Regions from separate parts of the Roseibium sp. MMSF_3247 genome, predicted to be linked through region 1. Evidence: predicted binding sites of a transcription regulator. Region 1 holds the regulator's gene; each other region holds the start of a gene.

Region 1 (10,646 bases):
GGACGTGTCCGCATAAAGACCGAGGTAGTCATCGCGCTGGAAGGGTTGCGGGTTGTCTTTGGCCCAGGCCGCGATCTCCTCCGCATCCACCCGCACTTCGTCGTCTTCGACCCAGCTGCTGAATTTCTTCAGGACTTCCGAGTTGTTGTACTCAGAAACGCCTGTATCAATGCGGTAGTCCCAATAGTGAACGCCGCAAATAAGGTTATCTCCATCCACATAGCCGTCGGACATCAGCGCCCCACGGTGAAGACATCGCCCGTACATCACCGACACCGTTTCATCAAAGCGAACAACCACCAGATCGACATCTTCCACGAGAGCATATTGCGGATCTCGATCTGGCAACTCGCTCCACTTGGCGACGGCGTGTGCTTTCATTTTGTCTTCCCCAGCTAGTGGCACAGCGTTTGTTTTACTGGGCCTTGGCATTTTCTGATTGCTTCAAAACAGTCGGCAATTGATTGCGGACTGTCGTTCTTAAATCTCCTGTCTCCATGATCAGCATGTGCTGAAGGCGCGCCTTGAAAAATGGGCGTGCAATAGATGGTTTGCTTGCAGGATTAGGTCTGGAAAGCCCTGCAGTCTCAAATCATAAGCAGATGACAGTGCTGTGTGGCAATCGTGAAATACCGCAAGGGAAGATAATTGAGCTGCGAACGACGCCGCCGCTCAACTTGCCAAAAATACGCAATTCGCCCGATTGATCTGCGTCATTTTTCTGAGACGATGCATGTGTCAACTTTAATTGACACATATGAGAGGTGATCCCATGCGCATCCTGTTCGTTCATCCAAACTACCACTCTGGTGGCGCGGAAATCGCCGGGAGCTGGCCTCCGGCCTGGGTCGCCTACCTCTCGGGAAGTCTCAAAAAGGCAGGCTTTGACGACATACATTTCGTCGATGCCATGACCAATGACCTGTCTGACGACGAAATTGCTTCAGAGATCCGCCGGATCTCACCGGATGTCATTGGTGTTACTTCCATCACGCCGTCGATTTACGCAGCCGAACGGATATTGGAAATTGCGCGAGACGAGCATCCGCATGCGGTTCGGGTTCTCGGCGGTGTCCACGCCACCTTTATGTACAAGCAGGTCTTGAGCGAGGCGCCCTGGGTGGACGTCATTGTGCGCGGCGAAGGCGAAGAAATCGTCATTGAGCTGATGCGGGCAATCGACGAGGAGCGGTGGCCGGAAGACCGCAGAACGATCAAGGGCATTGCTTTCAAGGAAGACAACCAGATCGTTGCGACCCATGCGGCTGCCACCGTGAAGGATCTCGACGCGATCGAGCCGGACTGGAACATTCTGGAATGGAACAAATACACCTATGTTCCGCTCGGTACCCGCGTCGCCATCCCGAACTTTGCCCGGGGATGCCCGTTCACTTGCTCCTTTTGTTCGCAGTGGAAATTCTGGCGCGATTACCGGGTGCGCGATCCCAAAAAGGTTGTCGATGAAATCGAAAAGCTGGTCACCGAGCACAATGTCGGCTTTTTCATCCTTGCTGACGAAGAGCCCACCATCAACCGCAAGAAGTTCGTTGAATTCTGCAACGAGCTGATCGCACGCGGGCTGCCGGACAAAATCAAGTGGGGCATCAACACCCGTGTGACCGACATCATGCGCGACAAGGACCTCTTGCCGCTCTACCGCGAGGCCGGCCTGGTTCACGTGAGCCTTGGAACGGAAGCGGCGGCGCAGCTCAAACTCGACCAGTTCAACAAAGAAACCAAGGTCAACGATAACAAGGAAGCCATCCGGCTTCTGCGGGAGGCCGACATCTTCGTGGAAGCTCAGTTCATTGTCGGGCTCGACAATGAAACCGAGGAAACCCTGGAAGAAACATATCGGATGGCGTGGGATTGGCAGCCCGACCTTGCCAACTGGGCCATGTATACGCCTTGGCCGTTCACACCGCTCTTCCAGGAAATCCGGGATCAGGTCGAGGTGTTTGATTTTTCGAAATACAACTTCGTCACACCGATCATGAAGCCAGAGGCCATGACACGCGGCGAACTTTTGAACGGTGTCATGAAGAACTATCGGCGCTTCTACATGCAGAAGGCTCTGTTCCATTACCCGTGGCGCGGCACCGGCTTTCGCCGGCGCTATCTGCTGGGCTGCCTGAAAGCCTTCCTGAAGGCCGGTTTTGCACGCACCTTCTATGACCTTGGCAAGGCCGGTTACTGGGGCCCGCAATCCAAGGACAAGGTGCATTTCGACTTCGATGAGAACCGCACCTTGGCAGAAGCCCAAGTGGCGGACTGGGAATCGGCGGCCGATCGTGCCGCGCGGGCAGCCGAGCGCCGCGAAGCCCTGCGACTGCAGGGCAAGGAAAGGGCGGCAGAGCGAAAAAAAGCTTCAGCAGCGGCAGCGCTTGCTTGCGGTGGCAGCACGGAACAATTGGCGGAGAACGCCTGACATGGACCGGCAGAGCCTTCAGGCCGATGGCATGATCGGCCCGAATGCCTTGACCCAATTCCGCTCCCCTTTGGAAGAACAGGGTGGTCAGGACCTTTTCGAAACGCTCTTGCACGACGCCCGCATTGCGAGCCTTCCGGATATGAGCGGCCTGATCCCGGAGGGCCCCGTCGCGCGGTTTCACAAGACGGTGCGGGCCACCCTACCCGATCTTTCAGCGGAGATATCCAGGGCCGCCGGTGTTGGCACGGCCGATTATGTCATAAAACACCGGATCCCTGGTCTGGCGCAAACGCTTTTGAAAGTCCTTCCCGCAAGCCTCTCAAAACATCTCTTGGCAAACGCCATTTCAAAAAACGCCTGGACCTTTGCAGGCTCCGGCCAGTTCGAAGTCGCAAGACGCGCGCCCCTGATCTTTATCCTGAAAGACAATCCGCTAATCGCAGGGGAACACGCTGATCATCCAATTTGCCATTGGCATGTGGCTGTTTTCGAGAGGTTGTTCCAGGAACTGATCGGCCCGCATGTCCGTGTCACAGAGACGGAATGCGGAGCTTGCGGGGCGGATGCCTGCCGGTTTGAGTTCAATATCTAAGATTATGTAGTCCCGGACTGGATCTACCCGATCAGTTCGCAACTCCCGTGCCTTCAATCGCTGCAAACCTCACACGGGCATCCGGCGCAGACCGCTTGTCCGCGATTTCCAGAATGAGTTTCTTGCGCACAGCCGCTGCGAAGGTGTCGGCGCTGTCGGCCGTCACGACAAAGGATCCCGGACCACCGATGATCTCGGAAAAAAACCGGTCCTCCAGATTGTAAGACACCGGACGGCCGGAACAGTGACGGCACAGGACCGCAAGACCATTGATGACGATGCCGGAATTCACCACAGCGTCTCTTGCCTCGGTGATGCTTGGCCCATTCCAATTGTTGGCGCTGTCCGCCGACAAATCGATCACCCGCCGCAACCCCTTGTATTCGTTGGTGTCGATCAGCTCCTTGCCCTTTAGAAGAGCAGCGCCAATCGCGTTGCGGCCAAAGGCCTGACGGGGCGGTGCCATCAAACGCTCTGCAAAGAGCTGCGCCGACTGCGGTCCGTCGATCACCATCCAGTCGACCACGACGTCCTGGGAAAACATGTCCGCCCATTCGACATAGGTCACGGCGATTTTGCCATACGCGTTGTCCGCAATTGCGTTCAGGACCTGTGGATCGGTGATCGCTTCGGCATAGCCCCGGCGCTGGAACCTGATTTCCGCGTCATCAATTGAACCAGTGGCATCTGCCAGAAGCACGAGTTCCAGATCAAGTTCCTCGGATGAGGCCGCAGAAACAAGCAAGCCCTGCAACAAAACAGCAACGATCACAATCATTCGCATAGTCTGCTTCCTCCGCAACAACTCAGAAGATAGCTAGAGCCTGTTAGCGGATCAGAAAGGCCGGCTTACAACATTTGTGCAGGTCCCGATCTTGTGCCGTCCGGCGTATATTGGTCGTTCTCCCGCATCACGTATAAAACAATCTTTTTCTCAGCGCCTTAAAGCATCTGCAGGTTTCGATCTCAGAACCATCGGCAGAACAGTAAGAGAACGTTTACCCTTGCAGAACACAATGAGAACAGGTAAGATGTTCTCGATTTGTACTGAGCGATTCTCAGGCAAAACCAAACTCAGGGCGAGGAACCGCAGTATGCTGACGCGCAAGCAGTACGAACTGCTCATGTTCATTCACGAAAGACTAAAGGAAACGGGCGTTCCGCCGTCTTTCGACGAAATGAAAGATGCTCTGGATCTCCGCTCCAAATCCGGCATTCACCGACTGATCACCGCCCTGGAAGAGCGCGGTTTCATACGCCGGCTTCCCAACAGAGCCCGCGCCATGGAAGTGGTCCGCTTGCCGGATTCGATCGCGCCGGGCCTGGGTGCGCCGCGACCAAGAGGCAGTTTCTCACCAGAGGTGATTGAAGGATCACTCGGCAAACCGGCGCCAGCCTCTGCGCCCGCGCCAGAACCTGTCGCAGCATCGACGGAAATCCCGGTCATGGGTCGGATTGCGGCCGGTGTTCCGATCGAGGCAATCCAGACCCACAGCCACTCGATCAGCGTTCCGCCAGAGCTTTTAGGCAAAGGCGAGCATTACGCTCTGGAAGTGCGCGGGGATTCAATGATTGAAGCCGGGATTTTGGACGGCGACACCGTCCTGATCCGCCGAACGGAAAGCGCCGATAGTGGCGACATCGTTGTGGCCCTTGTGGACGATGAGGAAGCGACACTCAAACGCCTGCGCAAAAAAGGCGCATCGATCGCGCTTGAGGCTGCCAACCCCGCCTACGAGACACGTATTTTCGGACCGGGCCGTGTCCGTGTGCAAGGGAAACTCGTTTCCCTGTTCCGCCGGTACTGAAGCTTCGAGACCGGCAGGCATTTTCGAGAGTTTCCCGCCACTGCGGGTTTGTAGGTACTACCATCAGTTCTAGTCAGCAGATGCGCGCAAGCTTGCGCGTGTAACTTTGCCTTGCTTGTGCCACGGCCGCGGAGGCGTTGGCTTGGCGTATTTGACTGAATTTATTTGCGTTTGGCAAACAACAGCGCTGGGAGTTTTTGCCGCTGCGCGAGTGGTTTGCGGCGGCATTATTGGGGCTGGGGCAACATTCTTTCTTTGAACCGCAGCCTCTACTCTCTGCCCGTTTTCGATCATCTGGTCCTTTGTTGGAGTGCGTGTTCGACAGACCTGGCCCAACCAAATAGAAATGGCACCGCGCGCCACTCTGATGTCCTGGTCGAAAACGACTGCGGAGCATGCTTCTGGCGCGATCATATCGGTCACGATCATATCTGCCTTTTGACAGTCATAAAAAAGGGCATTCCGGGTCTTCGGTAGGGCGATGGTGACCGGAATCTGCTCCTCACCAACTTCTGCCCTTGCTGCAAACGTCTGGACCACACAGCCCGCAGGGTCGCAAGCGCGCTGATCGGATTTCATCTTGCGCGATTTAATCGCCTCTTCTGACACTCCTTCCGCTTCAAACCAAGTCTCTACAGCAAAAGAACTTCTGGCGCTGGATAACGCTAACTTGCCCTCGATATCCCGGGCAGCCAATTGAGCCCCTTTTGCCGGAATGTAAATATCTGGCGGACGCGATATTATCGCGAGAGCGATTCCGGCAGGTGCGAGACCCAAACCGATCATCCGGAAACGGCCCGGGGCGAGCAGCAAGCCAAAGAAACCGGCCAATAAAACAGCGGCAGACAGGCCGGTCAGACTTCCCATTCGGCCAAAGTCAGGCGCAATCTGTTCTGTGAACTCCGCTATCTGGATCAGCGCCGCCAGACCGGCGCTCATGATCTTGAGCGGGATTGCCGCCAAACCGAACGGCATCAGGACCAGTGCCACCACGCCCATTGGCATCACGATGATAGAAAAAACCGGCATGCCCAGCATGTTGCCGACCAGTCCGAAGGGCGCGATCCGGGAAAAGTGGTACCCACCGACAATGCCGGTAGCGATCCCGGCGACGAGAGCCGTCACGAACAAACCGGTGGCCCATTTTAGTGCGCCGGACAAGAACCAAGAGAGCCCGCTTGTTGATGAGACAAGAAACCTGCTTCTCTTTTGATGCGACCGCCAAAGATCATAAACGGCGACCAGTGCGATCACGGCCGCAAACGACATCTGAAAACCTGGATAAAACAGGCGCTCCGGCGCGAGTAGAAGCAAGAACAGTCCGGCGATTGCGACCGATCGCAGCGTCAAACCCCGGCGTCCGGTCATGATCCCCAAAAAAACCAACGCAATCATAATGAAGGATCTTTGCGTGGCGACTGAAGCCCCGGACAGGAGAAGATAAAAAACTGCCGCGACAAGGGCGAGAACGGCTGAAACCTTGTGGATCGGCCAGCGCAGCGCAAGGCCCGGGATAAGTGCTAGGGCGCCAAGACATACAGCATAAGCACCGCCTGCAAAGAGCGCCATATGCAGGCCTGAAATTGCCAGAATGTGTGCCAGGCCCGCGGCCCGAAGGCTCTCTTCGGTCTTTTCATCAATACCGCTGCGATCGCCCACCAAGAGTGCAACCGCAAGGGCTGTTTCCGGGCCTTCCGGCAAAAGTGCTGAAATCCGCTCTGCCAAGCGCTGGCGGAGTTCATTCACCTTGCGAACGAGCAGAAGGACTTGAGACGCCGCAGGCCCTTGCACGATCTCTGGCGCGCCGTAACTGAAGCCGCTTGCACCTATGCCGTCAAAATAGGCGCGGAAGGAAAAGTCATATCCGCCGGGCACCACAGGACCCATAGGCGGAAACAACCGGGCCCGGACTTTGATCGAGTTGCCGGGTGCAATGCGCGCATCGGCCGGAATGCGCAGCCGGACCCGGTTTGCAAACCGCCCAACAGTATTTTCTCTGGCATCAACTTCTCTGACGCGGAGCACAAGCCGCTTGCCAGACCGGGTTTCCTGCACCTTCAAGACGTCACCGCGCAACAGAACAGTCATCGGCTCCGCCAGCCGGGGTGCGCCCACTGCAGCTGTTCGGAGTGTTGCAATGCTGAGCCCTGCAAAAAGGGCGAGCAAAAGGATCAAAATTCGCGGCAGACCGGTTCGGATAGCGTGGGAGCCAGCGAAACCACCTGATAAAACGAATAACACGCCAAGCACGAGCCAACTCGGCTCTTCAGGCAACAAGCTGTAGAAAAAAATACCGGCGCTGAAGGAAAATCCGGTCCACAAAAGACCCTGCTTTTGCCAAAACTGCTCCCAATCGTCCGCCGTTCCTGCCCAACCGGCGTACTGATCAGTTGGCGGGTCTTTCCGTTCTCTCCGGGTTCTCAGAAACGCGATCCAGGGCGACGCCTCGGTGGGCCGATGCCTGCTATCCGTGTTTGACGATATAACTGAAGCGTCACTGACAGGAGCGCCGGGGCCAGCCCGGTTGTCATCATCGGCGTCTGGTTTCGCCTCCCGTGCCACCCGCGCTCCTTCTGCCGGGTTTAACGATCGCAGCAAAGCCTATTTTGCCTCAGGCTTGCCTATGCTAAGACCGCGCCACTATCCGTCAGGCGCAGATCCGCGCCTCATTCTGACAGAGACTTTCAAAAAGTACCATGGAACAAGATATCGTCACGCGTTTCGCCCCATCCCCGACCGGATTTCTCCATATTGGCGGCGCCCGCACCGCCCTCTTCAACTGGCTCTTCGCCAAGCATCACGGCGGCAAAATGCTGCTGCGCATTGAAGACACAGACCGGGCCCGCTCCACACAGGAAGCGGTCGATGCGCTGATGGATGGCCTTTCGTGGCTTGGCCTAGACTGGGACGGGGATCCTATCTCCCAGTTCTCCCGGGTCGACCGGCACAAGGAAGTTGTTGACCAGATGCTGGAAAACGGCACGGCCTACCGCTGTTATTCGACCCCGGAAGAGGTCGATGCCATGCGCGAAAAGGCCCGCGCAGAAGGACGCCCGCCGCGCTATGACGGCACTTGGCGCGACAAGGATGCGTCCGAAGCGCCCGAAGGTATTGATCCGGTCATCCGGCTGAAAGCTCCGCAAAACGGCGAAACGGTCGTGGACGACATGGTTCAAGGCCGTGTGGTGATCCCGAACAAGGATCTTGATGACTTTGTTCTCCTGCGATCTGACGGCACGCCGACTTACATGCTGGCCGTGGTTGTCGATGATCACGACATGGGCATCACGCATATCATCCGCGGTGTCGACCATCTGACCAACGCCGCCCGTCAGACGCTGATTTTCAATGCCAACGGCTGGGACGTGCCGAAAATGGCGCATATCCCGCTGATCCACGGGCCGGACGGTGCCAAACTTTCCAAACGCCACGGCGCGACCGGCGCAGAGGCCTATCGGGCCCTTGGCTATCTGCCGCAAGCCATGCGCAACTACCTCGCGCGCCTCGGCTGGAGCCATGGTGATGAAGAGATCATGTCGCTTGAGGACATGATCAAATGGTTCGGCATGGATGCCGTTGGTCAGTCAGCAGCGCGCTTCGATTTCAAGAAGCTGGAAAATCTCAATGGCCATTACATGCGCGCAACAGACGACGCTGAGCTGCTGGAGCATTGGAAGGTTTATCTTGCCCATGCGGATAATGGGGCAGCGGTTTTGGAATGGATGTCGGACGCGGCCAATGCCCAAACGGCTTTGACCGCCCTTCCCGGCCTGAAGGAACGCGCAAAGACACTTGTCGAGTTGACCGACAGCGCCTCCTACCTGTGGCGCCAGCGCCCGCTCGAAAATGACGAGAAAGCGATCAAGATCCTCACAGACGACGCCCGGGCGATTCTGGGCGATCTGAACGGCGTGCTTTCTGGCGTTGCTGACTGGCAAGCGGAACCGCTGGAGGCGGCTGTCAAAGCCTATGCGGAAGACAAGGATCTGAAACTCGGCAAAGTCGCCCAGCCACTGCGTGCAGCGCTCACCGGCCGGGGCACCTCCCCTGGCATTTATGACGTGCTGGTTGCACTCGGCCGCGACGAATCCCTCGCCCGGATTGCCGATCAGGCTGCCTGACGTAAGGGAGCGCAAAGGACCGGCGCGTTTTGCTGCAGCGCGCCGGAACATTGGCAAACATCAACATGTCGGCCTTTGACCAAAGCGTTATACGCTGCTGCTTGCGGCAGTGCGGCAAATGGGCTAGGCAAGACGCGACCATTCCTCCAGCACAGTCTGGCCGCCTCATTTGGGTCTTGCATCCAAGGCCCGTGGCTCGGCAGTGCAAGGGTAACAAATAGGGGGTTTTCTGAATGGCCGACAACAACGCCAAGCTCAACGTCAGTGGCAACGACCACGATTTCGACGTCCTTGACGGATCCATCGGACCGTCGGTTGTGAACATCTCGTCCCTTTACAAGGACACGGGCATGTTCACCTACGACCCGGGCTTTACCTCAACCGCATCGTGCGAATCCAAAATCACCTACATCGATGGTGACGAAGGCACGCTGCTGTATCGCGGGTATCCGATCGAACAGCTCGCCGACCATGGTGACTTCCTGGAATCCTGCTATCTGCTGCTTTACGGCGAACTGCCGACCAAGGCGCAGAAAGACGATTTCGTCACCCGTGTGACCTATCACACGATGATCCACGAACAGATGAACCGGTTCTATTCCGGTTTCCGCCGCGACGCCCACCCGATGGCGATCCTCTGCGGCACCGTTGGCGCCCTGTCAGCGTTCTACCATGACAGCACCGACATCTCCGATCCGCATCAGCGGATGGTCGCGTCCCTGCGCATGATCGCAAAACTGCCGACCATGGCTGCAATGGCCTATAAGTACCACGTTGGTCAGCCGTTCGTTTATCCGCGCAACGACCTCGGTTACGCGGCGAACTTCCTGCACATGTGCTTTGCCGTTCCGTGTGAAGAATACAAGGTGAACCCGGTTCTGGCGCGCGCAATGGACCGCATCTTCATACTGCACGCGGACCACGAGCAGAACGCCTCCACATCGACCGTGCGTCTTGCCGGTTCTTCCGGTGCGAACCCGTTCGCATGTATTGCAGCTGGTATTGCCTGTCTCTGGGGCCCGGCACACGGCGGTGCCAACGAAGCCGCGCTCAACATGCTGTCCGAAATCGGCTCCGTCGACCGCATTCCGGAGTTTGTTGCCCGCGCGAAGGACAAGAACGATCCGTTCCGTCTCATGGGCTTCGGTCACCGGGTCTACAAGAACTACGATCCGCGCGCCAAGATCATGCAGAAAACCTGCCACGAGGTGCTCGGCGAACTCGGCATCAAGGACGACCCGCTCCTCGACATTGCGATGGAGTTGGAAAAAATCGCCCTCAACGATCCGTATTTCGTCGAGAAGAAGCTCTATCCGAACATCGACTTCTACTCCGGCATCACGCTGCGTGCGCTCGGTTTCCCGACAACCATGTTCACAGTGCTGTTCGCGCTTGCGCGGACCGTCGGCTGGATCGCCCAGTGGAAGGAAATGGTGGAAGATCCGTCTCAGCGTATCGGCCGCCCGCGCCAGCTCTACACAGGTGCTACCAAGCGCGACTACGTGCCGATCGATCAGCGCCGCTGATTGGTTGACGAAATGACCAGACCAAAGCCCCGGATCGCAGATCCGGGGCTTTTTTGTTTCTGGGGGGAAATGCCGCCTACCAAAAAATATCTGGTTCTCGCATCACCGGTCTCATCTACCTAAAAGCACTTACGCAGTCGCCACAGCTTGTACGTGCAAGACCCACAT
Region 2 (10,646 bases), on a different contig from region 1:
CGGCTCAAGCGCGGCCACCGCATCAACGAACTTGTCGACATCCAGCTGATCGACCTCGATGTCGAACACGTCTATCCCGGCAAATTTCTTGAATAGAACCGCCTTCCCTTCCATCACCGGTTTTGAGGCGAGCGGCCCGATGTTGCCAAGCCCGAGCACTGCGGTGCCGTTGGAGATGACGGCAACCAGATTGCCGCGGGCGGTATAGTTGGCCGCCTTTGCCGGATCCTCGGCAATCTCAAGACAAGGTGCTGCGACGCCCGGCGAATAGGCGAGCGCGAGGTCGCGCTGGTTGCCGAGTGGCTTGGTCGCCTGGATTTCCAGCTTGCCGGGCTTTGGATGCTCGTGAAAGAACAGGGCGGCTTCGGTCAGGTCGCTTTCTGTTTTGTTATTATCGCTCATGACGTTCTTGTCTCCCTACCGCTTCTCGTAGTCACCTGAAACTGTAGTTCGTCTGAATTTCCAGCGTGTTCTGAACGAACTACAGGTTCATAGAGGTGACTAGCAAATTTTGTATCCGGTGTGGTTTCCGGAATTGAAATTTGTGCCCGTACTCGGTGCAAATATCAGACAAATTTCAATTCCACCACACTCGGTCATTGATCTGGTGCGTCTGTTTAAGCCGGCGATCCGATCCTGACCTTCGAAATTTCATGAATTGTCTTCGACCTTTACCCGGCGCGATGCAAAATGAGAACCCGTAACAGCCCAAACAGCACGGCAGCGTTCAAAATATGCCACAGGAAATGCGTGCCGAGGGCCAGCTGACTGCATACCGGACCATCCAGCGTCCGGAAAGTCAGCGAAACGGTAAACAGTATCCCGATGAGAAGCACTTGTTTGGCGAGCTTTTTGTCGTGCTGATAAAAGAACCCGCCCACAACGAAAATTGCCAGAAGTGCGGGCAGGTATCCGGCAGAGGACCCGATCAGCGGTGCCCAAACCTCGCCCACCATCGGTGAGAGCACGAAAAAGCCGATCACGATCGACACGCTGATCACCCAATGGAGGTTGAGGAAGCGCCGGAGCGCGAACAGCAAGAACCCGTGGATGAAGACAACAATCGGAATGACATCAGCCAGAAGCGCCCACCGTGTCGCGAATGTGTGGAACAGAAACGACCCGATCCCGGTCGCAAGCACGACACAAATCAGAAACAGCGCGACCCAATCATCCGGCGTCTTTCGCCGCCACAAGAGATAAGCGGCGAGAGCCGCCACAACAAAGGCGGCGTTGGTTATGGCGTTGACAGGTTCCGACCAGAACTCCGGACCGAGGCGTTCACAATAATTGTTGAGCTGATCCGTCAAATCCATCCTGCGCTGTCCCTTTGCTGCTTTTGATTCTGAACCTTATTACAGCGCGGGTGTGACAGTCTTCGAAATCAAGGCACCAAGACGGGAAATGCCCTCGGTGATCTTTTCTGGCGTCGTAGCTGAAAAGCTGAGTCTTAATGTGTTGCTACCGCTTCCATCTGCGAAAAACGCCTTGCCCGGAACAAAGGCGATCTTGGCCGTTTCGACGGCTTGTTTGAGCAGGCCTGCCGCGTCCGTGCCTTCCGGCAGCTCGACCCAGACGAACATGCCACCCTCAGGCCGGGTCCAACGGGTCCCTTCCGGCATATGGGTTTCAAGTGCGGCCAGCATGGCATCCCGGCGCGCCCGATAGGCAGCGCGCACCTTGTCGACTTGCGCGTCAAAGACGGTTTCGGCAACGCGCGCCATGGCTTCCTGATTAAGGCTTGAAGAGTGCAGATCGCCTGCCTGCTTCAAGAGCACCAGACGGGAGATCACATCTTTTGCAGCACAAACCCAGCCAAGCCGCAGACCGGGAGACAGTGTTTTTGAAAAGCTGCCACAATAGAGCGTCCGGGTGTTTTCAATACCGCCGGACCGGGCACAGTCTAGCGCGAGAACGGCAGGGACCGGCGTGCCGTCATACCGCAGGCTCTGATACGCGCCATCCTCGATGACCGCGCAGTCCAACTCGTCAGCAAGTCCAAGCAACCGCTGGCGGCCTGCTTCATCGAGCGTTTCCCCCGTCGGGTTGGCAAAGTCCGGCGACAGATACGCAAACTTGACCTTGCCACCGCGCTCCTCTGCGGTTTTTCGGTAGTCTTCTGAGTATCGGTTGGTCATCGGGTCCAGCCGGTCGTAATTCGGCTCGTAGGCATTGAAGGCCTGCAAGGCCCCCAGATAGGTCGGCCAGCCAACCAGGGCAGTGTCATTTGCAGACAAAAACAGTTTTCCGAGGAAATCGAGCGCCTGCTGCGAACCCGAAGTGATCAGGATGTTTTCCGGGCCGCATGAAACGCCAAGCTTTGCCATTTCTCCAACAAGCCACCGGCGCAGACGCAAACTGCCCTCGCTGACCGAATATTGCAGACCGGCAGCGGCCCCATCACCGCTCAGGGCATCCGCATAGGCCGTCCGGAACGCGTCCGCCGGAAACAGCGCCGGGTCGGGAATGCCGCCGGCAAAGGAGATGATATCCGGCTGGTCCAGGAGTTTCAGAAGCTCGCGGATTTCAGATGCACTCATGCGCTTTGCGCGCGTCGCCAATACGGCGTCCCAGGTCATCATGCTTGGCTCATTTGGTTTCTTGTGACGTGAATTAATTAAGTCAATAATACTGACCTATTTTGAATGCAAGTGTCTTAATCTTGTTATTTTTTGTAATTTTATTTCAAAAAATCTGCGAAGGGCTGATCTGCTCAAATCTGAATTATCTTCTGACCCCGATCTCCGCGCGCTTTCCGATCCGCTTACCTGCGGAAAGGCGAGTAGGCCCCGGGTCTCACAAGTTCGCCCGGGGTGACGTCAGGGTTGCCGAGTCACTTACCATCCACCAAAGATAGAGGATGTACTACGTTTACATCCTTGCAAGCCGATTGAACGGAACGCTTTATGTCGGCGTTACCAACGATCTCGCACGGCGTGTTTTTGAACACAAACAGGGAACTGGCTCCGGCTTCACCACTAAACACGCCGTAACGAGGCTCGTTTATGCTGCACAGTTCGAAAGCATCGACGAGGCAATCGCCCAGGAAAAGCGCCTAAAGAAATGGCGAAGGGCTTGGAAAATTCAGCTGATTGAAACAGAAAACCCCGGATGGAAAGACCTCTTGAATAGCCAATAATGTCACCCCGGGCGAGCACAGCGAGACCCGGGGCCTACTCTCAGGTCATCTTATTCCAGCCGATGTAATATTCGTGGAGGCGGGACGCAGCCGGTCCGTTCCTCTGGCACAGGCTTTGGTAATCACCTATGTCTTTCATCAAACAGGAGCCTAAAATGTCCCGTCTTGATGAAAGCCGTCCATTCATTCCGCTGAACATGGCCGTGTTGACCGTGTCCGACACGCGGAAGCCGGAGGACGACAGGTCCGGAAACACGCTGGTGGATCGGTTGGAAAAGGCAGGGCACACACTGGCCGACCGCAAGATCGTTCAAGACGACGTGCCCGCGATCCAGGCGATTGCCAAGGACTGGATTTCAAGGGACGGCGTCGACGTGATCATCTCCACCGGCGGTACGGGTTTTACCGGCCGGGACGTCACGCCCGAGGCGATGGAACCGCTCTTTGAGAAGAAAATGGACGGGTTCTCAGAGGTCTTTCACCGGATTTCCTATGACAAGATCGGCACGTCCACCATCCAGTCCCGGGCAACTGGCGGTGTGGCCGGAGCCACCTATATCTTCGTCCTGCCCGGCTCGCCCGGCGCCTGCAAGGACGCCTGGGACGGCATCTTGAAGTGGCAGCTCGACTACCGCCACATGCCGTGCAATTTCGTGGAAATCATGCCGCGGCTTGACGAGCATCTGAAGCGCGGCAAATTGCAGGAAGCCTGAGGCCACCGACTGCGACTGAAGCGCCGTTCTCAAGGCAACGGGGCGAATATCCACGATCTAGGGGCATGACCGGCCAGAGGTCCCGGCTCAAGGCCGGGACAGCAGCAGGTTTCAAGAAACAAGAATTCGCCCTTTGTCCACTCGGCCGCCCCTGCGCAGGCAGGGCCAAGTACCCACCGCCGCCAGCGCGGATATAACCGCAAAGCCCCCAGAATACTGTATCCCTGCCCACGCAGGGATGGCCAAGCTAGTTACCTTCGGGCTGTAACGGTTAGCGCTTGCCCGCGGAGGCCAAACGGATGTGACTTTGGGTTTCCGCCACCTCCGGCAAGGCCCGGATTTGGTCAAGAGTCTGATCGAGAATCTTCAGTGAGCGGACACGAAGCTCGGCGACCAAATCAAACGCACCGCTGAGCGTATGAATGTCGGTGATCGCATCGATCCGCCGGAGCGCGGCTTGCGTTGCCCGGCCATCGTCCGCCTTCAGCCGGATCAACGTGAAGGCGCTGATCTGGTGGTCCTCTTCCGATTGTCCGAGCTCAACGGTGAACCGGTGTATGACCTTCTGATGCAAGAGGCGGTCGATCCGGTTCTGCACCGTCCCTCGCGATACTTGAAGTGCTGCCGCCAAATCCGTGACAGAAGCTCTGGCATCGCGCGTCAAGAGATGAAGCAGGCGGTGATCCAGGTCATCCATGATTACTATCTCATTTGTTGTCTTCGGCCAGCATCAAGGGCCCGTCCATGTGCTGTCCCGGACACAGTGCAACGGAGATCCGGGACCAGAGCCGAAACGAAACCGGCACCGGCTCGTGGCCGGGGCGGCGCCTCGTCTCCAGTTATCATTTTGCCATAAAACTCCCGTTTTGTAAGATTTTTTGACATTTTGGTTGACACAGACTCACGGCTTAATGCGGTCCAACAGCTTCCTGGCGGGAAGCGGAATGTCGATTGCTGTGGTGACTGAACCGGTCCTGTCTGGGGAAACCAGTCATCAGCCAAGGGGGAAATTCATGAAGAAAATAGCAGTGCTCGGATTGGGTAAGGTCGGCGCTTTGGCGGCTCGGCTGTTGCACGACTCCGGCTTCGAGGTTCATGCCTATGACCAGCATGCGCCCCGCGAAGACCTGCCGTTTTCAGTACAGTCTGCAGACTTGAAAGCCTATGATGGCCTGCTGCAGATGTTCAAGGGCGTCGATGCCGTCCTCTCCTGCCTGCCCTATCAGCTCAATGTCGGTGTGGCCACGGCAGCTCATGCGACCGGGATCCATTATTTTGATCTGACGGAGGATGTGCCAACCACCAAGGCGATCATCGAGATGAGCGAAACCGCCAAGGGTCTCATGGCCCCGCAATGCGGTCTGGCGCCCGGGTTTGTTGGCATTGTTGGCGCGAAACAGATAGGCGACTTCGACGACTGCCGGTCTTGCCGGATGCGCGTCGGCGCGCTGCCGCAAAACCCGACCGGGCTGATGGGCTATGCCTTCAACTGGTCCCCGGATGGGGTCGTTAACGAGTACCTCAACGACTGTGAGGTGATCGAGGATGGCGTACGCAAGTGGGTCTCGCCGATGGAGTGGCTGGAAACGATCTACATCGACGGCATGAAGCTGGAAGCCTTCACCACCTCCGGCGGACTTGGCACCATGTGCGAGACCTATTTGGGCAAGGTCGCCAACATCGACTACAAGACCATGCGCTATCCTGGCCATGCCGAACTGATGAACTTCTTCTTCCACGAGCTCCTCATGCGTGAGCGCCGTCAGGAAGCCGGAGAAATTCTGGTGCACGCCAAACCACCAACCGACAATGATGTCGTCTATGTGCATGTGGCCTCGGAAGGCACCATCGACGGCCGCCCGCGCCGGGAGGAATTCGTGCGGGCTTACAAGCCGATTGAGATCGGCGGCCAGATCCGCACGGCGATTGCCTGGACCACATCAGCCTCTGTCGTTGCAGTCATCGAGATGGTCCGGGACGGCGCCTTGCCGGCAACCGGTTTCCTGAAGCAGGAAGACATTCCGCTGGATGCGTTTCTGAAAACCCGCACCGGTTCGCTCTACGCGGCGTAAGTCTACCCAGACCAAAGCCCTTCTTCAACGTGGCCGCCCCTGCGCAGGCAGGGGCCCAGTAATCACCACCGCCAGCGCAGAAAAAACCTTAGGCCGCAGAATACTGGATCCCTGCTTTCGCAGGGATGGCAACATTTGTCTGCTTTCTACTGTGTTAGGAAACCTTGCTTCACTGTAATCAGAACTGCAACGCGATCGAGGTGCCTTCCCGTACGAAGCAACGCGGAGATCCGGGATCAAACACGAAGCATCTTCGCTCCCGGTTCGGGGACCGGGACGGCGCCGATGTTATAGTGGAATTCGCAAGTCTGAAGCGAACTGCACTGGCTGCCGACTACCCGTGCAGCTTGACCGCAAGGCTTGTTGGAACACGAAGGGTACCGACGGCAAAGCGCGCCAGAGCCTGACGCAGGCCGGTGGCATAGCCAGCTGCGCCCGGCTCACCCGCGGATACGGCTGCCGCGCGCAAAAACACCATCCGGCTGCGACCGATGCGTTTTGCAAGGTCAAGATCTTCCATTTCCGGCAACGGCCGGTGGCCACCAAGCTTTTCGTAGAACTGGCGGGAGATCAGAAGGCCCTGATTGCCGTAGGGCATGCCAAGCAGCTGGCTGCGCACAGAAGCTGCCTTTTCCGACAATCTGGGACCAAGCCCGAAAGCCTCGTACCGCAAGCGGAAAGCTGCAGCCGTCTTTGGCCCTTTCGGAGTGCGCCCCGCCCGCTCGATGAACGCCTGCGCTTCGTGATGCCAACCGCTTTCCAGAAGAGTTTCAGGCTGCAGGAACAACAGCCAGTCGCCGCGTTTGGCAACACTTGCGCCATATGCGAGGCGCTCGCTGCGGGGCCCTTTGCGCGTCACAAACGTGCAGCCTGCCGCATCGGCGACCATCGCCGTGTTATCGGTCGATCCGCCGTCCACAACGACAACTTCCCGAACAACGCCCTCGGCGGCGGCCGGCACCAAGGCAGCCAGTGCGTGAACAAGGTCGAGTTCTGCGTTTTCAGTCGGAATTATGACACTAATCATGACCCTTTCTATGACATGAAATTTTCGAAAGTGCGAGAGAAGGGGCTTGTTCGGCGCCCGATTCTAGATAATGTTCTTGTATTGTTCTCATAAAGAGTCGGCAGTCTATGACACTTGCACCCCCAAATTCTTCTGGTTCTGCTCAATTGGCGCCCGATACGGCGGATCTGAGCCATATGGCGGCCGACCGGCGCCGGGGGCGTGCGGCCGCAACGAACCGCTCGGGGCGGTTCGAACCCTTATCGAAAGAAGCCTTTGACGACGGTTGGGACAGCCTCGATCAATTGCCACCTCTCAAGACAGAGGTGCAGGAAGAACGCGCGCGGACGATCATCACCCGCAACGAGTCACCGGACATCTCCTTCGATCGCTCGATCAATCCTTATCGCGGCTGCGAGCATGGCTGCATCTACTGTTTTGCGAGGCCCAGCCACGCGTTTATGGGCCTCTCACCCGGGCTGGACTTTGAAACCCGGCTTTTTGCCAAACCCAACGCCGCCGCGCTTCTTGAGCGGGAGCTCTCCAAGCCGGGGTATCAGCCCAAGGTCATCGCCATCGGTACCAACACCGATCCCTACCAGCCGATGGAACGCAGCTACAAGCTGATGCCGGAGATCCTGGACGTGCTGGAGGCCTGCGGCCACCCGGTCGCCATCGTCACCAAGTCGGCGCTCGTAACTCGGGACATCGACATTCTGTCGCGGATGGCCGAGCGCAATCTGGTCAAGGTGGCCTTGTCGATCACGACGCTCGACAAAAAGCTGTGCCGCGCCATGGAACCCCGCGCATCCGCGCCGCACAAGCGTCTCGCAGCGGTCAAAGCCTTGAACGAGGCTGGCATTCCGACCTCCGTCATGATGGCCCCCATCATACCTGCGCTGACAGACAGTGAAATTGAGACCCTTTTGGAGGCAGCTGCTGAGCACGGGGCCAGCGAAGCGGCCTTTATTCTGCTGCGCCTGCCTCTGGAAGTGTCAGAGCTCTTTCGCGATTGGCTTTTGCGCGAACGCCCGGATCGCTACCGCCATGTGATGAACCTGATCCGCTCCATGCGCGGCGGCAAGGACTACGACGCCAAATGGGGCGAGCGCATGCGCGGGCGTGGCCCCTATGCCGACCAGATTGCCAAACGCTTCTCGTTGGCGGCCAAACGGTTGGGCCTGAATTTGCGCAGGAAAAAGCTGTCCACCGAGCATTTTATCCAGCCGCAGAAAGGCGGGGTGCAGCTGGACTTGTTCTGAGGGGATAAAAGGAGGCCCAGCTCTCTGCTGTCATCCCGGCCTCCGAGCCGGGATCTACTCACCGCTCCACGCGCCGCTGCTTCGTTAGACTCTTTCAAATGCTCTAGAAACGATTGGATCCCCGATCTCCGCATTGCTGCGTCGGGGATGACAGCAGTGAAGCAGGCATGGAACCCAGAAGCTGGATTTCCCCGCCCTCTGTAGCCGCCCAATAGATAGGCTTGGGCAAAGCTTGCTTGATTTGTTGGATTTGGCCCCACATTCTGCGCCCATGAACAAAACACCCTCCCTTTTCGACCTCAGCTTCTCGGACAGTCCCGACCTCAGAACCGAGATAAAACACGCCAGGTTCTTTGGCGGTTTGTTGTGCGGGGTTGATGAGGCCGGTCGCGGGCCTTGGGCGGGTCCTGTGGTAACGGCGGCGGTTATCCTGGACTACAAAAATGTGCCGGCCGGACTGAACGATTCAAAAAAGCTGACTGAGGCCAAACGAGAATCATTGTTCGTTGAAATCCTCAAAACCAGCTGGGTTTGCGCGGCGAGTGCCTCCCCTGCCACCATTGACCGATTGAACATCCGGACGGCGACGCTGAGCGCCATGGTGCGGGCGGTGAACGGACTACCGAAAGTGCCGCAATACGTTCTCATCGACGGCCGCGACATCCCCCCTGGCCTCACGCAGCCTGGGCAGGCGCTGATCAAGGGCGATGGCCGCTGCCTGTGTGTCGCCGCAGCCTCCATCGTTGCCAAAGTTCTGCGAGATCGCATGATGGTCGCCTTAGAAACCGAGTTTCCCGGCTACGGCTTTGCCCAGCACAAGGGATACGGCGTTCCAGCACACCAAGCGGCCTTGGATACCCTGGGGCCAACGTCGCACCACCGGATGAGCTTCAAGCCCGTCCGGCTGGCCGCCAGAGTTCCCGGATAGGGTTTGTCAACCGTCCCAGAGATCTGTTTTAGGGTAAAACTGAGACCACGCGAACCAAAACGCCTCATGGCTGCCGAGATCCGCTCCGTCCTCGCCAACGGCCCGGATACCACCGGCATCCAGTTCCAGACGAACGTTCTCAACGCGGATCTCTGTCCCCTGCTTGAGTACGGCAAAGGCCTTGCTGCGCTGAAAGGCGACCGGCTGTCCAGACGCCGTGACTATCCCGATGATGTCCTCATGCACGGGCAGCCGGGGATCGACATCGCCGATCGGGAAGATAGGTCCATTCGCATCCCGGCCATTGCGGAAATCGAAGTCCCGGCCAAGCGCAAGCGCTTCCACCAATACGGTTGTTTCCGGATGCGCCTTCTTCCACGTACCCCAATCGGTCGTCACGACGCTGACCTGTTTTAGCTTCAGGTTCTTCTCCGCAAGCGGGCCAGTCACCGCGGTACCGAGGAACGTATCGAAGACCGAGTAGGTATTGACGTCATACATCACCTTGTTGGACCGAATGAGCAGCCCGGAGGTTCTCAGAACCGGCCGCTCAATTCCGTCTGGCAGCTCATCCGTCAGATAGGCCTGCGCAGCGCCACATAAAGTGCAGTAGGGAATTCCCAGCGTCCGGCCGCCAAGGGTATCATTCACCATCTCGCGCACTTCCATGATCCGTCTCGGATAGGCGCGGTAGTCACCGTTCACGCCGATCCCGAAAACGATATCGCTGTCCTTAAGCCAGGTTGCGTCTTCCGCACTGCTGACCTCCGGATTATCCACGGCCGGAATGCAGTTGCACTGATTGTCGGTCTGGTCATACGGGCGGTCATCGATCAGGACCCCGCCCCAGGACACCATCCGCCAATCAATATCGCCCTCGACAAAGATCCGGTCCCAGCCAGGTACGATCGTTGTGAAGATCTCACGCTTGGAGGCAAGGTAATCGGGAGGTGCCGGAATATCCCAGGCCATGAGATGATCGCTCACCACGCCCCAACTGTTGCGCAGCGGGATCTGTTTGCCCAACAGTTCGGACGCGGCTTCGCTCAAGGCCTGGTTCAGCTGAGGGCCGGTTGCAAACCGCATCAAATCACTGATGATCCAGACCAGGCGCGGATCTTTGGATGCAGCGACCTCGGCTAGCGCCAGGCTTTGGTCCCGTCCCCAACCCGCATGGGTCACCGGGTCTACAAGCGCCATTTTCACGGCCCGTTTCAGATCTTCGGACAGCGGGCCATCCGGTATCGCGGGAGGGGTGCCGAATTTTTCAATCACGTAGTCTGGAAGGGGCGCGCGCTCCTGGGCTTGGGCAAATCCGCTGCCAACAAGTGACAACAACGGTATAAGCGCTGCGATAAGGAGATGTGCGAAAACTCGATGAGACGACTTCATGGCGGCGCCTTTCTTGAAAACCTCAATGAACCCGGCCTTCTGGACCGCGGTGGCATTGCATGACCGGCGCCTTGCTTGGTATCACCATTAGTGAATTGCCCTAGGCGGCGTATCGTTCTGAGCATGGCTTGAGT
Region 3 (10,646 bases), on a different contig from region 1:
CCAGATCAAAGTCGCGCTTGATCAGCGTGCGGACCTTCTGGGCTTTCAGGTAGTAGGCATCGTAGTAACCGGCGGACAACACATAGGTGCCGATCAGGATGCGGCGCTTGACCTCATCGCCAAAGCCTTCGGCGCGGGTGTTTTCATACATCTCCACGATGTCCTTGCCCGGAACGCGCAGGCCGTAGCGCACGCCGTCATAACGGGCGAGGTTCGAAGAGGCTTCCGCAGGCGCAACGATGTAATAGGCCGGGAGCGCGTATTTTGTGTGCGGCATTGCAATGTCGACAATTTCCGCGCCCGCATCCTTCAGCCACGCGATGCCCTGTTGCCACAGCTCATCGATTTCGCCCGGCATGCCGTCCAGCCGGTACTCGGCCGGAATGCCGATTTTCAGGCCCTTCACGGACTTGCCGATGGCAGCTTCATAATCCGGGACCTCGATGTCGACGGACGTGGTGTCTTTTGGGTCGACAGACGCCATGGACTTCAGGAGGATCGCACTGTCGCGCACCGTGTGGGCAATCGGACCAGCCTGGTCGAGTGAAGAAGCGAAGGCAACAACGCCCCAGCGCGAACAACGGCCGTAGGTCGGCTTGATGCCAACGGTACCTGTGAAGGCCGCCGGTTGACGGATGGAGCCGCCGGTGTCCGTGGCCGTTGCGCCCATGCACATGCGTGCAGCAACGGCGGCCGCTGAGCCGCCGGACGAGCCGCCCGGAACGAGATCCTGGTTGGAGCCTTTTTTCCGCCACGGGTTGATGACGTCGCCGTAGTAGGAGGTCTCGTTCGACGAGCCCATGGCGAACTCGTCCATGTTCAGCTTGCCCAGCATGACCGCGCCATCGGCCCACAGATTGGCCGTCACGGTGGACTCATAGGCTGGCTTGAAGCCGTCCAGAATGTGGGAACACGCCTGCGTATGAACGCCTTCGGTGCCGAACAGGTCCTTGATACCGAGCGGAATACCTTCTAGCGCACCGCCCTCGCCCTTGGCGAGCTTGTCGTCAGAGGCCTTTGCCATCGCGCGGGCTTTGTCTGCGGTAACGGCAACATAAGCATTCAGCGCGCTGTTGGCCTGTTCGATGTTGCCGAGAAACGCCTCGGTGAGTTCGGTGGACGTGTAGTCCTTGTTCTTCAAGCCTTCGCGGGCTTCGGCAATGGTCAGTTTTGTAAGGTCTGTCATGGGTCCAGGTCTTTCAGGCTGCCGTCAGGCGCCGGGAATAGAAAAGGGATTCAGGATGTTCGGGATAGTCCAGGATCGAGCCGCACACTTTAAAGCCGCTGGTCTCGTAGAGGCGTTTGGCCGCGTCATAATTGACACCGGTTTCCAATACGGCCTCGGAGAAGCCTTCCTCGATGGCGAGCGCCAGGATCCGGTCCAGCAGTTTGCGTCCAAGGCCGAGGCCCTGATAACCGGGACGGGTGTACATGCGTTTGACTTCGGCAATGCCGCCACCGTGGCGGTAGAGCGATCCGCAGGCCGCCACTTTGCCATCGACGCGGGCGACAAAGACAGTGGTCCGCGCATCGGCCATCTGTTCGACGGTCAGATGATGGCAGGCGTCTTCCGATGTCAGGCTCAACAACAATGCATTCAATTCACCGACCATCGCACGCATCTCATCACTGAGCGGCGTTTCAACGGCGATTGAAATGGCTGGCGCGGACGACATCCCGGTTACTCCTACTTATTCGACGACTTTCGGCACCATGAAGAAGTTGTCTTCAGAGGCCGGAGCGTTCTTGGTGATGTCGGCAGCCTTGTTGCCGTCGGTTACGCCGTCTGCGCGCTTTTTCATGGTTGTTTCGACCACGGAGGTCATCGGCTCAACACCGTCAATGTTCACTTCGTCGAGCTGTTCGACAAAACCGAGGATGGCATTCAGTTCGCCGGTCATGCGGGTGGCTTCGTCTTCGCTCACCTTGATGCGGGCAAGACGCGCAACGCGCTTTACCGTTGCAGTATCTACGGACATGTTTTTTCCTTTGACCGTTGGAAATCTGGTTTGGAGGTTGATTACCGCCCCAAGCGCTCATTTTCCAATGAATGTCCTTGCTGAACGCATCAAGACATGAAATACGGTCCTAATGGGGACCGAATTATGACTGATGGGTCAACACGCCGGGGGCGGAAAGACGACCCCAGCCTGACAGGCCGGCTGCAATCCGCGATGGTAAGGGCTCTGGCCTATCACGGGTACGACCCGGTTCGTTTGGACGATCTTGCGAATACCGCGGGCACCAGCAAACAGGCAATCTATCGCCGCTGGTCCGGTAAACAGGACTTTGCGCTTTCCGCGCTTCAAACTGCCCTGTTTCAGATCCCCGCCCCCAGACCCGAGCGCACAAACACAGCACAGGACCTCTACCGCCTGATCTTCGGGTACCGGACAACCTTGAACAGTGACCTTGGCAAGGCCCTACTACACGTGCGGACTGTCCCGATATTCGGATCGCTTCTCACAGACTTTGAGGACGAGGTCCGGTTTCACATCCGCCAGTGTTTGATCGCGACGCCGTTTGAGCAGGACCTTCAGGCGAAAACCACGCTAATCCTGGGACTCATTTGGCAAGACCTGTTTGATCTGCATTTCGGGCGCGGCGGGCTAGATGACGCCGAATTGGAAAGCGCGATCTACTTGCTTTTGGGGCTGACTGCCCCCCGACCCTCTGCGGAACAGTCGCCGCTCCCCGGATTGTGAGCCACGTCTGCGTGCCAAGGCGTTCACGGATTCTGGCGGTGTGCTTTCATCTCTGTGAACAAGGGTGATTGGTGTTTGGCAGCGGTCATGGCCATTCTCCAGACACCGGGCGCGAACATGTGCCTCAACTCAAAAACCTTCCGGAGTTCTCGATGCCGCTTTACACCTCGAAATCCGTGCTTCTTGGCCTCACAGCTCTTTTTTCCGTCACCGGCTTTGCCGTGTCGGCTGACGAAATCACCACCTTTACCAAGAACGGCGCCGCTATCGGCGGCACCGATCCGGTTGCCTACTTCACCCAAGGCAAGCCGGTCGCCGGTTCTGATGAGTACACGTTCCAATATGACGACGTGACCTGGAAGTTTTCGTCCGCTGAAAACCGGGACAAGTTCGCCGCCGATCCGGTGAAATACGCGCCGCAATATGGCGGTTTCTGCGCCTTCGGTCTGAGCAAGGGCTTCAAGGTGCCGGTCATCCCGGAGGCCTGGAAAATCGTCGATGGCAAGCTCTACCTCAACAACAGCATCGCCGTGCAAGAGCGGTTTGAGGGCAACACCGCAGAATACATCAATCACGCTGACCTGAACTGGGACATCGTGAAAGACACGAAGCCGGAAGACCTGAAAGAACCGATCATCCGGTAACTTCAAGTGCCATTCCCAAGATCGAGCCCGCCAAATCGGCGGGCTTTTTCTTGATACACCTGACACGCCGTTTCCTGTCATGAAACAATGACGCCTTTCAAAACCGGTCGGGCGATGCTAAATGCTGAGTATTGAAGTCAACATTTAAAGGTTCCTCATGGCCGCCCTGCCGAAACGCAAACCCCGTTTTCTGACCGTCAAGTCGGCCGTGCATTTAAGCCCGCACATGATCCGTGTGACCTTTGCCGGACCGGAACTGGAAGGATTTCCGCTTCATCAGGAAGGGGCGAATTGCAAGCTGGTGCTGCCGCGGGAAGATGAAAGCCGGGACGACTTCGAAGCCTACTTCGCCCCCGGCGCACCAGATGAGAAAGTCCACCCAGTCAGGACGTATACCGTGCGGGCCTATCGGCCGGACAGTCTGGAGCTCGACATCGATTTTGTTGCCCATGGGGACAACGGACCGGCAACCCGCTGGGCGCAATCCGCCAAACCCGGATCGTTCCTCGGCTTCTTCGGGCCAAGCCAGAAGAAGATCAAGGAATTCTACGCTGATTGGTATCTGGTGGCCGCGGACCTCTCCGCCATGCCGGTTGCCGAAGCTGTTCTGGAGCAGATGCCACGGGATGCGAAAGGCGTTGCCCTCTTTGAAGTTCCATCCAAAGACGATATCCGGGAGATTGCGGTCCCAAGCAACATCGAAATCCATTGGTTGATCCATGAGGATCCGCATGTGGCATCCACGTCTCAGCTCGACTTCATAACGTCGATGGCGTGGCCGGATGGTGTTCTTCAAACCTGCATTGCCGGGGAAAGTTCGGTCATCCGGTCAATCCGCGATCATCTGAACAATACCCGGCAGGTACCGAGAAAAGACACTTACATTTCCGGTTATTGGAAAATCGGCCTTGTTGAAGACGAGCACCAGAAAATGAAACGGGCGGAAGCCGCCTGACACCCCTTTCGATCTGGCAGGCTGCCGAGCGCGTAGTCTCTTCAGTTTACGGAGAGCTGCGATGGCCCGCTATTACGTGTCAGTGACCGGTTTGCGGTTGAAGACCTGGTTTCATGCCCTGCGCTTTTGGCGGCACGCGATCCCCAGCTTCAATCAGGAAAAAGTCGCTGATGGCAACGTTTTGGCCGGCACACGGATCGTGCACGGCGTCCACCACACCTTGACCGTCTGGACGAGTGAAACGGCGATGAAACGCTATCTTTATCGCGGAGCGCACCGCAGGGCGATCAAGGCGTTTCCATCAATCGCAACTGGAACGACATGCGGCTTCCACACTGACGACATTCCATCCTGGGCGGTCGCTCTTGAATACTGGGAGCGCCATGGACGGGACTACGAGACGCCAACAACGGAAAGCACACGTAGCCCCTAGGCCAACCTTATTGCTTTAGCCAAGCTGGAACCCGGCAAGGGCTATTCCCGCGGCCCGAGATACTCCACCCGCAGATCTTCAACTTTTCCGGCTTCCTTGGCCGCGAGCAGCTCAATGTTGATCGTGCGGGTGTAAGGGCTGCGCAGCGACAGGGCAAAACCATATTTGTTCGGATCAAAGAGCGGCCCAACCACCTCCACATCCGCGTTGGGATTGGTGTGATCGTAGTATTCCAGTGTGGGTGCATCGCCGACAAACGCGTCAATTTCGCCATCGCTCAATGCTTCGACAGCTTCATCGAGGCCATCAAACGCAATCACCGACCATCCCTGCTCGCGTGAATAGTCTTCGCCGACACTGCCGTCGAACACACCGACGACCTTGCCCGGCAAGTCGGCGACACTCTGAATCTGATTGTTGAGCGACAAGGTGGTCATGACGCTTGTGACGGAAGACGTAATGAACGCCATCACCGCCAATCCGCACACCAGCCAGATCGCCTGCCACACACGCCCGATCCAACCAAACAGATTCTTGCGCGATGGCGCCTTGCCGGAGGTCACGACTGACATTACCGAATAAAAACTGTCCGCCAGACCATCGGGCCACTTCTGCGAGAAGGACTTGTCGAAACGGCGGTCAAAAAGGGTCATCAAAAGCGTGGCCACCACAATAACAAACGCGAGCCAGCCATAGGCCTTCAGGAACCCCGCTTCCTGAAGGCCGTTAACCACTTCCCAGAAGCTGGTTGATCCGACAGAGCCGACCATGATGCGCAGACCTGAATCAAACCAGGGCTGGGTAAAATCCATTTTCTCCAAACGCGCCTTGGTGATGGTCAGGTTCGAGATCGCAGCATCTGTTTGCCCCTCTGCAGTCGCGTCGATCAGGGCCCGCACATTGGGGTAAGGCTCGTACTGATACTCGAGGCCGGCAGCAGCTGCGAGTTCTTCCCAAAGCTCGATCGCCATGCCGGTATATCCGTCAACCGTTTGCATCACGAAAGGCGGGCTCACCCGAACGCCAACCGTCAGCGGCGCTTCGCCGCTTGCCGCTTCCGGTGCTTGACCCGCCTCCTGCGCGGCACCGGGCGATACAACCAGTATCATTGCACTGATCAGCACGATGATCGGGGACACGGAACGCAAAAAGACACGATAATTCAGAAGCATGGTTCCCCCAAGACAAGGACGCAAAGACGAATGCGTCCAGACGTTACAACCTAAAGGGTAAAACAGTCGCAAACGCCTGTGTGATGCTTTTGCAATCGAGGAACCAGGCTACTGGGTCCCGGCCTGCGCCGGGACGGCGTGAAAGGTTCGCTGTTCGCGAGAACTATCCCCACCAAATCCGACTATCGCGTCTCGCCAGCGCGGCATTTGTTGCTATATTGTTCTCCAAAGCGCTTTTAACCGGACCGATAAACCATGACCGACCCGGACGGGTATGACGATCCCTTTGACGATCCTTTTCAACCCATCGGGACGCGGGCGGAAGCTCCACCTGTTGCGCCACCACCTGGTGGCGGCATTGCAGCGCGGGCCATGGCGGCCCGCCGGGCGCCCGACTACCTGACCGGTCTCAACCCCGAACAGCGCCTTGCCGTGGAAACGACCGAGGGGCCTGTCCTGGTTCTGGCGGGCGCCGGCACCGGCAAGACCCGGGTTTTGACCACCCGGATCGCGCATATCCTGGCCTCCGGCCTGGCACGTCCACATGATATTTTGGCCGTGACCTTCACCAACAAGGCCGCCCGCGAAATGAAGGAGCGCATTGCGAGGTTTGTCGGCGGCAATGTGGAGGGCATGGCCTGGCTCGGCACGTTCCACTCCATCTGCGTGAAAATCCTTCGAAAACATGCCGAACTGGTGGGTTTGAAATCCGGCTTTTCCATTCTCGACACCGACGACCAGATCCGCCTGATCAAGCAGATCATTCAGGCCGAAGGGCTCGACGACAAGCGCTGGACCGCCCGCGCCTTTGCCAACATGCTCGACGGCTGGAAGAACCGGGCCCTGACGCCGGATCAGGTGCCGGAAGGCGAAGCGCGCGCCTTCGCGAACGGCAAGGGCCGCAAGCTCTATCAGGAGTATCAAGAGCGCCTGTCGATCCTGAACGCCGCCGATTTTGGCGATCTCTTGCTCCACGTCATCACGCTGTTCAAGACCCGGCAGGATGTGCTTGCCGATTATCAGCGCCGCTTCCGCTACATGCTGGTGGACGAGTATCAGGACACCAACATCGCCCAGTATCTGTGGTTGCGCCTGCTGGCCCAGGGCAATCCGAATGTTTGCTGTGTCGGTGATGACGATCAGTCAATCTATGGCTGGCGCGGGGCCGAGGTCGACAACATCCTGCGCTTCGAGCACGACTTCAAGGGCGCGGAGGTGATCCGTCTGGAGCGCAATTACCGCTCGACCAGTCACATTCTCGCCGCGGCCTCTCATCTCATCTCCTTCAACGAAGGCCGCCTCGGCAAGACGCTTTTCACTGACTTTCACGAACCGGATCATGACCTCGTGTCCGTTGCCTCCGTCTGGGATTCAGAAGAAGAAGCCAGGACGATTGGTGATGAAATCGAAGCGCTGCAAACCAAAGGTCACACGCTCAACGAGATGGCCGTTTTGGTCCGCGCCTCCTTCCAGATGCGCGAGTTCGAAGATCGATTTGTCACGCTCGGCCTCAACTACCGTGTCATTGGCGGACCGCGCTTTTATGAGCGCATGGAAATCCGCGATGCCATGGCGTATTTCCGCTGTGTCATGCAGCCGGCGGACGATCTGGCGTTCGAGCGGATCGTCAACACGCCGAAACGCGGCCTTGGGGATGCCACGCTTAAGCTTGTGCATGAACTGGCGCGGGCCGAGCGCATCCCCTTGATGCAGGCCGCCAGCCAGCTGATCGATTCCGAAGAGCTGAAACCCAAGCCGCGCAATTCACTGAAAACCGTGCTCGACAATTTCGAGCGTTGGCGGCGCCAGATCGACAGCATGAAGCACACGGATCTCGCCGAGATCATTCTGGATGAAAGTGGCTACACGGAAATGTGGCGGCAGGACCGCTCGGCCGAGGCCCCGGGCCGTCTGGACAACCTGAAAGAACTCATCCGCTCCATGGAAGAGTTTGAATCCATGGCCGGGTTCCTGGAACACATCTCCCTCGTCATGGACCGGGACAGCGCGGATGCGCAAGACGCCGTCTCGATCATGACGCTGCACTCCGCGAAGGGCCTGGAATTCGACACAGTCTTCCTGCCTGGCTGGGAGGAAGGGTTGTTCCCTCACCAGCGGGCACTGGATGAGAGTGGCCGCGCAGGCCTAGAAGAGGAACGCCGCCTCGCCTATGTCGGCATCACCCGAGCCAAGAAGCGGGCGAAGCTGTACTTTGCTTCCAACCGGCGCATTCACGGCCAATGGCAGTCGAGCATTCCGTCCAGGTTCCTTGATGAACTGCCAACTGAACACGTTGAAATCGCAGAAGCTTCGTCCAACTACGGCGGGTATGGCGGTGGCGGCTATGGTCCGTCGCGCTTCGACCGTCAGGATGCCTTTGAGACCGGCAGCTATTCGACGCCCGGTTGGCAACGCGCTCAACGGGCACGCCAGTCCTCCGATGGGTTTTCAGACGGCGGCGGACGTGGCTACCAATCCGCCCGTCAAAAACGCCAGGGACCGCTCACGATTGAAGGGGAACTGGTTGCCAAGTCCGTCAGCGACATTCCGTCGGAATATTCTGTCGGCGAACGGGTGTTCCACATCAAGTTCGGCTATGGCGCGATCAAGTCGATCGAAGGCAACAAGCTGACCATCGATTTTGAAAAGGCCGGTCAGAAAAAAGTCATCGACAGCTTCGTAGAACGGCACTGATTTTAAGATATTGATATTTATAACAATATCAAACTGAACGGAACAAAATTTACGTTAGGTTAAGCATAAATTCGCTAGTGTGACCGGACAGTTAGACTGATCCGCATTTTGTTTCTGCGTAGCGGATACGGCAGGAGCACAACATGCGTTTAGGAAACAACAAGTCGGCCGTCAATCGCGCAGGTTTTCATGCAGCCACGCTGGTGTTTACGGCAACTGCGGCGACCTTCCTGGCCCCTGCAGCAGCAAATGCAAATTGCGATGCGTTGGGGGCGGGCGCGCTCCGTGCTTCGGGTACTGAACGGCTCGACCCAAGCAGCTTCACCCCTTCAAGTGCTATATGCCTTGAGAGACGGACGGAGATCGTGGTTTCCCCGGGAACGGTTCCCGCCGATGGTGCCTATGACTATTATTCGCCCGTTTTCTTTGACCTGAAACGGGCCTCGAAAGTCAACTCCTTCACGTTCATCGGTAATAGCATTGAAAGTGCTCCGTCTCCGGGCACAAACTTCCTCAGATTGCTCCAGGCACCGGCGACTGACGATCTCGGGGCAACTTGGATCAACTTGATAGATGTCGGTATTGGTGCAAACCGCGCTATCACCTTAACCGAACAAAGCGGTGATACCCAATTTCAGAATGTTTATATCGCAAGCGCGTCGGCTTCCCCTTTGACATACACCTCCTTTACGGTCGCCAATCCGTCCTTGTTCGCGGTTGGGCAGTACAACATCGTGGGGCAGAATTTCGATTCAGCGACTGAGCTGACCCTTAAAGACAGTTCAATTTCAAACGCGCTCATTACCTCCGTCGTGGCCGGTTCCGAGCTGAAGCTCGACAATACGACAATCGATACCCGCTTCTTCAAACTTGACGGAAAGTTATCAGGCAATGGCGTCATCAATGGCAAGACAGGCGCAGGCGGCACGGGTTTCCTGACATCCGCAGGTGCAGAGATCCGTCCCGGCAACTCCATCGGAACGCTTTCGATCAACGGCGATGTGTCTTTTCAGGGCGCGACAAGTCTTGTCTCCGAACTGGACCCGACAGCGTCTCAGACTGCGGACCTGCTGGATGTGTCCGGTGACATGACCGGTGCAGACAACTTGACCGCGACACTTGAAAAGGACAGCGGATATTCAGGGTCAGGCGCCACCGAAATCAGTGATTTCATCAACTCCACCTTTGTCATCGCGCGCGCCGGATCGATTGACAGTGACAGTGTTACTCTGGTCGAAGGCAACTCGTTGAATGCACACCTGAGTGCAAGCCTCGCGGGACCACCGACACAGACTTCACAGGTTGAGGTCAAGTTCTCTGACAACTCTGCAACACCAACCTTCCTGCCAACCAAGGTGAAGACCATCCAGTCGACCGGCGGTGGCAAGCAAGTGATCCCACCGCCGGTGACCACGACCACGACAACACCAACGGCGACAGTTACAACCACCACCACGACGACACCAACGGTCACAACAACGACGACAACCACCACGACGACCAACACGACCACGCCCACAACGACGACGACCACATCAACAGTCCCGACGCAGACCACCACACCGCCTGTCACGACGCCTTGGGTGGATTTGGTGACGGCCGTATCAGCAACGCACAATGAAACACCCATCAATGGCGTGTCAGGCGGAAGCGGTGGCGGAAACCAAATCCTCGCCGGCGGCAACACGGTGAGTGACGGCTATTTGTCCCTGACCAACGGCGACCTGATCACCTTCAACGAAGTTCACGCTGAACCCTATTCCTCCAACCTGACCGTCGGCCTGGAACATCTCGATCACATTGCCACTTCGGTGATGAACCGGATTTCCGGCAGTCACGACGTTCTCGACAAGGCCAATCAGGTTCGCGATGCTCAAGGACGGGCCATCTGGCTGGATGCGTCCGGGCTGAAAGGCAACGTGGATGGCAAAGACGGTCTTGGAAGTTTCAATTATTCAATTGCCAGCGTGATTGGCGGTGCTGATCTGCTCGCAAGTAATCAGGGAAGCGTTGGGGCGTTTGCAGGCTACGGCTATCAACAAA

The links. The regulator LexA, encoded in region 1, represses DNA repair genes until DNA is damaged. The targets are predictions, from matches to a motif close to TGTTCNNNNTGTGTTCNG.
Region 2: RBB44_RS03890 (PA0069 family radical SAM protein) is a predicted target of LexA. The motif match lies at 7,023-7,040, and genes of this name have one in related genera.
Region 3: RBB44_RS18130 (ATP-dependent helicase) is a predicted target of LexA. The motif match lies at 6,118-6,135, and genes of this name have one in related genera.

What each region holds. Positions count from the first base shown of each region.
Region 1 covers NZ_JASHII010000002.1:790,331-800,976, reverse strand. Annotated here, with positions in the region: gene RBB44_RS09060 (glutamate synthase-related protein) at 1-381, opposite strand, end outside; gene bchE (magnesium-protoporphyrin IX monomethyl ester anaerobic oxidative cyclase) at 773-2,428, shown strand; gene bchJ (bacteriochlorophyll 4-vinyl reductase) at 2,430-3,023, shown strand; gene RBB44_RS09045 (DUF1194 domain-containing protein) at 3,055-3,807, opposite strand; gene lexA (transcriptional repressor LexA) at 4,118-4,831, shown strand; gene RBB44_RS09035 (ComEC/Rec2 family competence protein) at 4,901-7,081, opposite strand; gene gltX (glutamate--tRNA ligase) at 7,528-8,952, shown strand; gene gltA (citrate synthase) at 9,186-10,478, shown strand.
Region 2 covers NZ_JASHII010000001.1:861,658-872,303, reverse strand. Annotated here, with positions in the region: gene RBB44_RS03930 (NADP-dependent malic enzyme) at 1-402, opposite strand, end outside; gene RBB44_RS03925 (ceramidase domain-containing protein) at 672-1,316, opposite strand; gene RBB44_RS03920 (PLP-dependent aminotransferase family protein) at 1,356-2,582, opposite strand; gene RBB44_RS03915 (GIY-YIG nuclease family protein) at 2,861-3,139, shown strand; gene moaB (molybdenum cofactor biosynthesis protein B) at 3,295-3,852, shown strand; gene RBB44_RS03905 (Lrp/AsnC family transcriptional regulator) at 4,124-4,549, opposite strand; gene RBB44_RS03900 (saccharopine dehydrogenase family protein) at 4,866-5,924, shown strand; gene RBB44_RS03895 (glycosyltransferase) at 6,259-6,951, opposite strand; gene RBB44_RS03890 (PA0069 family radical SAM protein) at 7,128-8,192, shown strand; gene RBB44_RS03885 (ribonuclease HII) at 8,443-9,120, shown strand; gene RBB44_RS03880 (DUF3179 domain-containing (seleno)protein) at 9,127-10,512, opposite strand.
Region 3 covers NZ_JASHII010000005.1:305,264-315,909, reverse strand. Annotated here, with positions in the region: gene gatA (Asp-tRNA(Asn)/Glu-tRNA(Gln) amidotransferase subunit GatA) at 1-1,186, opposite strand, end outside; gene RBB44_RS18165 (GNAT family N-acetyltransferase) at 1,200-1,676, opposite strand; gene gatC (Asp-tRNA(Asn)/Glu-tRNA(Gln) amidotransferase subunit GatC) at 1,692-1,979, opposite strand; gene RBB44_RS18155 (TetR/AcrR family transcriptional regulator) at 2,106-2,705, shown strand; gene RBB44_RS18150 (YHS domain-containing (seleno)protein) at 2,858-3,349, shown strand; gene RBB44_RS18145 (siderophore-interacting protein) at 3,507-4,304, shown strand; gene RBB44_RS18140 (hypothetical protein) at 4,366-4,737, shown strand; gene RBB44_RS18135 (transporter substrate-binding domain-containing protein) at 4,779-5,909, opposite strand; gene RBB44_RS18130 (ATP-dependent helicase) at 6,165-8,603, shown strand; gene RBB44_RS18125 (autotransporter outer membrane beta-barrel domain-containing protein) at 8,747-10,646, shown strand, end outside.